2 regions of the Paenibacillus paludis genome follow, and region 2 is predicted to be linked to the other one. Evidence: riboswitches for the same ligand, from Rfam matches in the RefSeq annotation. Region 2 holds a riboswitch; the other holds the start of a gene.

Region 1 (4,301 bases), on a different contig from region 2:
TCTGATGGGCGTTGTGCTCGGTGGAATTGTCAGCCTGCTCGTGGGCCATTTCTTCGACGTGGGGGCACTGTCTATTCTGCTGATGCTGTTGATCGGCATCGGTGTGGCCACCGCATGCCGGATTAACATTCAAGCCGTTTCCCAGGTCGGTGTGACCTCCGTGCTGGCATTGACCTTTTATCAGGACCCTTATATCGTGTGGAGAGTCGCGGAGACCTTAATCGGCGTGCTGATTGCCTTAATAATAAATATGATTATCGTCCCCCCCGGGGGGTTCGTCAAGGTTAAACGCCTGGCACTGGAAGGGACCCTGCTGCTGGCCGATGCCTTGACCGGACTCGCCGCAGAGAGCAGCAGTTCCAAGCAGGCTCCGGAGAGGCTGGTGCGTTCCGGACAACTGCTGGCGAAGAGCGACAAGCAGCAGAAAGAGCTGCACTATACGTTATCCCATTATCAATGCCGCGGCGGATTGCGGTCATTGACACAGGCAACCTCGCATCTGCAGAAGGTTCACCGCTACGTCAAGGAGATCGCCGAGGAGATTTCCCTCCTGCCTGCACATTATGCCGCAGCTGACTGGATGACAGAGGTCGTAACGGCAACCGCAGACTGCATCGCCTTGTATGGAACCAAGACTTTGTCCGATGCCGAATGCACCCGTTCGCTCCCCGAAGCGCTGCGCCGTGCCCGGGATCTGCAGTTCGCCTGGTTCTCCGAGCTGCAGGGTCAATGCTCGCTGACAGCAGTCCGCGATCTCGGAGCCGTCTTCTCCCATCTTAACCGGGTGCTGGAGGAAATTGAACGGGCCGATTATGCAGCCACAGTTATACCGGCACCAGCCTCCGTCCGGTCCGGAAGCGCGCGCGCCGTACATCTTGTTAAAAGAGGGCTCTCCCACAAGCTATAAGCTTGGGAGCGTCCTTTTTTTTGCAGAAACGACCCTGTCCTTTGAGAAAAAGGCAGGGTCGTTTTTGCTTGTAATATCGCTTGGACTCAAAGCCGTCCCTTTTAAAGGGATACCAGAGAGATTTATTATTAATAAGTTGAAAAATTAATACTAAAGTACTAGAATTAAGCTTGTTTGTAGATTTATTTTGGCAACCAATCCAGTATTGAACATTCCCTGTCGATTTGAGTCGATTAAATGACCTCATGCTGAATGTATATCATTGATCTATTTTTTTAAAGGCAAACTTCCCGAAAGGGCAGGACGCAAAGCGATGGGCCTAAGAATGTGAGACTATCCATTCATGGTCGCCAGGCTGCCAATTGAGATGTGACTTGGGTACCGGTAGATTAAGACAATCTATCATAGTCCATGATGCTCTTTTCTGTACAGATGCCATTGATTATACGAAGAAGCGAGGTTAGAGTAATGCCACAGCATATCATCGAGAAATTCAGGCATGTATTTCATACCACAACGCCAATCGGGAACCCCGATCTTCCGGCTCTGCCCTCTGTGCAGGCTAAGCCGCTCCGTGGGGGAGATGAGGATAAGAACGGACGTATTATCGTACAGAACAACCAAATATTCATCACTCCTCCTCTGCCCGGCGGCAAACCCGCTGTCATTTCCTCCGTTCACCCTGTGGTGTTGAATATTAACCGGAAGACGGTGACAGATCCTACGGAAGTAACCCCCACAGACCGTATCACCTGGGAGATTTGCGAGAAGCCGCAGTATCAGATTACCGTATCCGAAGATAAACTGAAGGTCTACTTCACGCTCTACCGTGCAGAAAAGTACGCCTGGAAGCTCGCCAGCTCCCCGGCTGCAGCAGATGTCACGGTCCGGGCGGAACCAAATTGCGGCCTGCTGCTGTCCACCCTTACGGTGGACCAGATTATCGCCGGCTTCAAGAAAAGCTCCATTATGCGCGATCTCAATATCCCGGCTCTTTATGCAGAGCTGAACAACCCTACCTATCTCCCGGTCTGCATCGCAGAGGGTAAAGCCCCTATTCCCGGCAAGAATGCCCGGCTGGAGCTGTTATTTGCTGAGGACAGGGAATATGAATTCATTCGGACTGCCGATCCTGCAGATTTCCCGAACCATCCAAGGGTTCCCTTTGTCCAGGAGGGAGAGGTCATTGCCTGTAAGCTGCCTGCGGAAGAGGGAGTGCCCGGCATCGACGTGTATGGCGGAATTATTCCCTCCCCGCCGCCGCAAGACATTCAGCTGGTCACTAAAGAATGTACAACCCTGCTGGCGGACGGCGGGATCGTCTCCCTCCGCCAGGGAAGGCCCCGCTTAACGGGATGCGGTCTGAACCGCAAGGTTTTTGATTTCCCCCAGACATATCTTGTTCCCGGGGATACGGACCCCGAAGCCGCCAAAATGATGTTCCCGGGTGATGTGGTCGCCACTAATGATATCGGAAACCAAACCATCCTTGAGGCGTTGGGAAATGTATACATATACGGCGATGTTACGCATGCGACAATCACAGCTACAGGCAGCATTTTTGTCCAGGGCAAGGTTGTCAGCAGCCAATTGTACTCCGGTCATTATGGAGCGAGACATAACCGCCTCTGCATGTACTCCGCTCTCTTGATGGAGGAAATGACCAGTCTGAGAAAAGCGTCGCAGCAGTTGGCGAATACCGTCCAATCACGCCAGCAAACCGTAAAATACGGTCTGGTCGTTATGCTGCTGCTGGAAAGCAAATATGACCATCTCCCCGGCCTGATCAGTGATCTCCAGGATGTTATTGCCGGGATGAATCCCGATTATCCTATCGACACCGGGCAATTAAGACATATGCTGGAGGTATTCCTGCACCCGGGGCAGTTCACCGATTTCTTCACGGATGCTGTTCTAAGCACCTTTCTGAGGCTGTTGCAGGATTTGCATGACGCCATATCCGGGATGCAGGAGGAGAATACACAGATCGACATTGCCTCGTCACAGCATAGCATTATTAAATCCGGCGGAGATCTCCATGTTCATAAGGAGGGGATTCTGCACAGCCAGCTGTTCTCTTCCGGCGATGTCCGTTTCGTAATGAACGAAGCGGAGTGCACGGACTCCTCAGTCGAGGCGGCAGGCTCCATCAGCGCACAGACTGTAGGGAAGCAGTCCTCCGAGAAATCGGTGCTTACCGCCGGCAATAATATTACAGTCCGCAAAATCTGCAACAGCGAAGTGACGATTGGAGAATACACCGCCAAGATCGACGGGACAGATGAAGAACTTGTCTTCACTGCCCAAAGCCTGCGGTTAAGAAATCAGGCGCATTAGCCTTCCTCTGCCCCAAAATATCTGATCTATATAGATTGAACTTATAATTCTTCTATTTTGGGATTGGCCGTGACTCCAGAGAATGTTTGGACTTCCGGCCGCTGTTAGGTTTGGATTTCCTGAATTTAACCGCGAATCGCGGTAGAAATCCAAACCTAAAGGCGGACGCTATCGCTCCTCCAGTTCCAAAAATTCCCCTCCGCCACTTTTCCCTAAGTGTATATTCTCAAGTTCAATCTATCTAGCTGCTAATACCTAGCCCAATCAAGGTTCATACTGAGGTCTGTCCAGCTCAAAGGTCCGTCCAATTGCTGCATAAGACGCGCCGGCCAGACGGCTGACCGGCTTCAGCTTGCCGACATCAATTCGGCCGTTATGAATCAGCTCATCCTCTACATGAAAACCTAGCACTTCGCCGATAACCATATCGCAATGCCCGAGCTCCACAAGCTGCACCAGCCGGCATTCCATCGCAATCTTGCATTCCTGTACGCGCGGGACCTTGACGGCTTGTCCGGGTACCGCCGTCAGCCCGGCCAGCTCAAGTTCGCTGATTCCGCCGGGTGCATTGATTGAGGTATGGTTGACTGCAGCGATATTATCCTCATCGACGATATGGACCACAAATTCCTTATTCGCGGCTATATTGCGCGGCGTATGCTTCATTTCTCCGCCTGCTTTGCGGACACAGGAGAACATGACCATAGGCGGATCATCATTTACAATATTAAAAAAGCTGAACGGGGCGGCATTCACGATCCCCGCTTCATCCACCGAGGTTACAAAGGCAATCGGTCTGGGCACAATGCTGCCGATCAGCAGCTTATAATTATCATGCGCTGTTTGTCCATCCGTCTGAATATACATGATTATCCCCCTGTCTTAACTTGTCAGCCGCCGTGCGGCCCGGCCTATCTTAACATTCACCAGAATAATGCTGCATACGATCAGCAGCATACCCACTACCAGATTCAGCGTAATCCGCTCATTTAATAATACTACACTTGACCCGATCGAGATCAGCGGAATCAGGAAGGTGAATGAACCGACCTTGCTG
Region 2 (4,301 bases):
ACCGGTTTTGCAACCAGGCTGAGTGTACTGTCCAATTCTGTCTGGCTGGCAGCAGCTGCCCCGGCATTCACAAACAATGCGCTGGCCGGAACCGTCCCTTTGACTTGGCTTTGACTTTGCCACATTAAGCGGATATTCGCATCGCCGGCATTCTCGTAATACTCGACCTTGATGTCGTACAACTGACCGCCTGTTAAAGCGATGCTTCCGGTACGCTCGACTCCGCTCTGTTTCATCCAGCTGTCAATGACAGCTTTACCGTTAATATAAACGCGGATACCGTCATCCGAAGTGGTAAAAAACTGATAAGTCTCACTATACGTTGGCTTGATTTGACCGGTCCAGCGGACGGAGAAGGAATCTATACCGATTGAAGGATCCGGCGAACCCTGGCGCCAGTTAAAGTTAAGCAATGCATCATTGCGCACCAAGGCGGGCGTACCGGAAAGCGTCATGTTTTTGAAGTACTCTCCCTTAAGTCCGCTCACCACAGGCGCTTCCACTGAATCATTAGAGTCAGGCGTTGGCATTGCCGTCGGCTTCGACGTTGCTGTTGGCGTTGGTATCGGTGTTGCCGTTGGCGTTGCTATCGGTGTTGCCGTTGGTGTCGGCGTCGGTGTCGGTGTCGGTGTTGCCGTTGGCGCAACGGCTGGTGCACTCCAACTCTTATATTTATTCCGGGTCAGTGTATAGCTATCATTCATGAAACTCTTAATCGTAGTTGTGCTATTTTTCTCATAGAGCATTTTTCCCCAGTTCATCATGAAAACGAAATTTTTCTGGGAGAGCTTCAGTTTGGCCGTGCTGGGCATCTCACCGTTTTCACCAATGCCTATCGGTTTACCGGCAGCCAGACTAAGCAAACTGTCATAGTACTTATTCATATAGTCGTTATCATATATATCTGCTGCAAGAACATCCACTTTGCTTGCGCCCGGATAGGTCAGCGCATAAGGATCAGACCAGGCATTCGGTGCATTGGGGTTCCATACCCACAACAGATTGTTTAATTGATGAACGTTCACGAAACGGTCATACATAATATTCCACAGTTCAGCAAAATTACTTTTCTTCCCCCACCAGAACCAGTTGCCGTTCATTTCATGATAAGGTCTCCAAAGTACGGGAACGCCCGCATCCCGCAAGCTTTTGAGCGACACCGCCACTTTATCCAGATCCGTGATCAGGCTGGCGTATTCTGCCGTGCCCGGCGTTACATACCTGTTAAATTCCGCTTGGGTGAGCGGCTTCTGCACATTGGACCAGAGGTAAGCCGTCCCCGGCAGATTCTGATGAAAGGTCATTGCGACAATGCCGCCGTTCTTGTACCAGTTGATCGCGCTGTTCACCACATTCTTGCGCTGCGATGCAGCCGTACTCTCCGACTGGCCGCTAATTACGCCAAGCTCATATCCGTGAAGAGCAGCATATTCTCCGCTTGTTCCCTTCAACTTGTTGCTGAATTCATCCGGGCTCTCCAAATAATCGTGCTGTCCAGAGATAATCCCTTTTCCGGTAATGGAATAGAGGTTACTAAGCAGCTTGACAGCTTCGGCTGAAGCGTCCGGATTAACCGGCACTGCTGTGCTTGATGAGGCTTCTGCGGTTGAAGGCGACAGCCCAAATCCTAAAGGCATAGCGGTTAACAATACGGCAAGAGACAGCAAGGTGGACAGCAGACGAGACTTACGGTAAGTTTTCAAAATGATCTTCCTTTCGGTAGCCAGGCTGCCACTCTTGCGAAGGCCCTATGGCTTTGCGTCCCTATCTTTCGATTAGGTTTGCCTTTGTCGTTTTGGAAGGATTTATCCCTCTTACCGTAAGTATCGTCCCTATGAAGTTTTTATTTAGAGCATTAATAAAAATAAATTAATAAATGGTTCTAAATGCCTGTTTTGGATCTGCAACAATTGGGTAAATAGACTGTTTAGGCCTAAGAGATAAACTGTTGCAAAGCTATATCTTCCCAATCCAAGGTGATGCGGATGTTATCCTCTTCTACCAGTTCCGAGCCGGTCTGTACCTCGATAAACTCTACATCCGTCAGCGCAAGAATCGCATGTTTGGTGCCTTCCGGTATACGCACCACATCTCCCGCCTTCACATTATGCATCTTCTCATTAATTACAATGCTTGCTTCACCGCTGACAAATGTCCAGATTTCACTGCGTTTATGGTGCAGCTGGTAACTGATATTTTTACCCTCTTCGATAAAAATCCGTTTGGTCAGCACTTCATTTCCCTCATCGTATTTCACATAATCTATGACCTTATAATGGCCCCAGCGGCGTTCTTCGTACATCGGTCTTTGTTCAAAAGACTTCAGCACTTCCTTGATTCTCGGACTCTCCGCTTTATGGGTAACCAAAATCCCGTCCGGGCTGGCAGCGATAATCAGATCCTTCGCGCCGATCACCGTAATCGGAATATCCAGCTCATTAATCAGGCAAGTGCCTTCGGAATCGGCCGTCACGAACCCTTTGCCCACATGGTTGCTGTTCATTTCTTCGGTCAGCGTGTTCCAGGTGCCCAAATCCTTCCAGAATCCGTCATAAGGCTGAACTACGATTTTCTCCTCTTTTTCCACCACTTCATAGTCAAAGCTGATGGAAGCAAGCAGTTTGTACTGCTTCTGCAGTTCCTCATAGTTCAGCGGCAATCCCTTGCGCTGCAGAATATCAAGCAGGTAACCCAGGCGGAACGCGAACACGCCGCAGTTCCAGAGGGCATTCCGGCTGATCAGTTCCTCGGCCTGCTCACGGTCAGGTTTCTCCTGGAAGTGACTTACCTGCAGATAGCCGCTTGCTCCCGCCTCTGCGCTGGTAGGAATGATATATCCGTATTTTTCTGAAGCATGCTCGGGTACTACACCCATCAGCGCCAGGTTCGCTCCGCTCTCCTGCATCGTTTGCTCAAGCTGCACTACTGTATCGAAGAAGGCGGCTTCCACATAAGGATCGACCGGCAGGATGGCCACGGTCTCGCTTGGCGAAACGCCTTCCATGGAATACAGGTAGGCTGCTGTCAGGGCAATCGCAGGAAACGTATCGCGGCGTTCCGGCTCAACGATGATAGGCACCTCGCTGCCAAGCTGGCTCTGAATCATTTCCACCTGGCTGCGGCCGGTAGCCAGATAAGCCGAACCCGACATATTAGCTTCCTCCAGCTGCCGCCATACCCGTTGCACCATGGATTCCGGTTCACCCGTCGGGCTCTCAAGTACCTTCAGAAATTGCTTCGAACGTGAATCGTTGGACAATGGCCAGAGACGTTTACCTGAACCGCCTGATAGAAGTACCAGTTTCATATGGAACCCTCCTCATTATGTGTTGACGCGAAAATACCGGATTGTTATTGTGAGCTACGAGCTAAACAGCAACCTCGAGATGCTAGAATGTTTATAGCGCGCTGTTGCTGCGCGATAGCCTTCAGATACAACTGTTACGGGAGTCACTGCAAGGAATGTTTGGACTTTCGGCCGCTGTTGTCTGCAGATTTCTTGATTTATACCGCTGTCCGCGGTGGAAATCCGCAGACAAAGGCGGACGCATTCGCTCCTACAGTTCCAAAATTCCTCTCCGTTCCATTCCATAACAGCTTACTTAGATGGATTCCAGCTGGGCTATGCGCCCTAGCAAGACATTCACGCCCGCGGCTTGCACCCACAGGCGAAGCACCCTGCTAAAGATCCGGCATTGCCGCTAGTTTGACGGCAGTAAAAGGCAAGGTGTTAGCTTAGATCGCACCAGCCACGCTGGCCGAATACCCGCTCAGTCCGCCCATTTGCGGGCGTCCGACGGAATGGTATTCCAAGCCGGTGCCTTCGATCTGCTCCTTGGAGTAGACGTTGCGGCCGTCGATCAGAACCTGGCGGCGCATACTGCCCGCCAAGCGATGCAGGTCGATATCCTTGAACTGGCTCCAGTCGGTCAGCAAGCATACGGCATCACTGCCTTCTGCCGCCTCTTCCGGCAGGCCGCACCAGCGGAGCTGCGGATGATCGTATTGCATTTTGAAGTTATCGGCGGCAATCGGATCATAGAGCTTCACTGTAGCTCCCTCCGCTACCAGCGCTTCGACGATTTCACGGGCAGGTGCCTCGCGTACATCATCGGTATTCGGCTTGAAGGCCAACCCCCAAATTCCGATAACCGCGCCGCGCAGGCTGCCGAGCGACTCATGAAGTTTGGAAATAATCATAAACCGCTGCCCTTTATTCACCTCAACCACCGATTTCAGCAGCTTAAACTCATAGTCCACGTTACCTGCGATCTGGATCAGCGCATTGGTATCTTTCGGGA

The links. A riboswitch is a leader RNA that binds a small molecule or an ion and turns the genes downstream of it on or off. The one in region 2 is predicted to bind cyclic di-GMP.
Region 1: another riboswitch for cyclic di-GMP. It lies ahead of ACAN56_RS30510 (flagellar assembly protein A); the one in region 2 lies ahead of ACAN56_RS16075 (PA14 domain-containing protein).

Annotation. Positions count from the first base shown of each region.
Region 1 is NZ_JBGJZP010000025.1:6,411-10,711, forward strand. It holds gene ACAN56_RS30505 (FUSC family protein) at 1-907, shown strand, start outside; cyclic di-GMP riboswitch class I at 1,178-1,270, shown strand; gene ACAN56_RS30510 (flagellar assembly protein A) at 1,376-3,244, shown strand; gene ACAN56_RS30515 (flavin reductase family protein) at 3,509-4,111, opposite strand; gene ACAN56_RS30520 (DMT family transporter) at 4,127-4,301, opposite strand, start outside.
Region 2 is NZ_JBGJZP010000007.1:239,534-243,834, reverse strand. It holds gene ACAN56_RS16075 (PA14 domain-containing protein) at 1-1,703, opposite strand, end outside; cyclic di-GMP riboswitch class I at 1,716-1,796, opposite strand; gene ACAN56_RS16070 (sugar phosphate nucleotidyltransferase) at 1,934-3,307, opposite strand; gene ACAN56_RS16065 (UDP-glucose dehydrogenase family protein) at 3,736-4,301, opposite strand, start outside.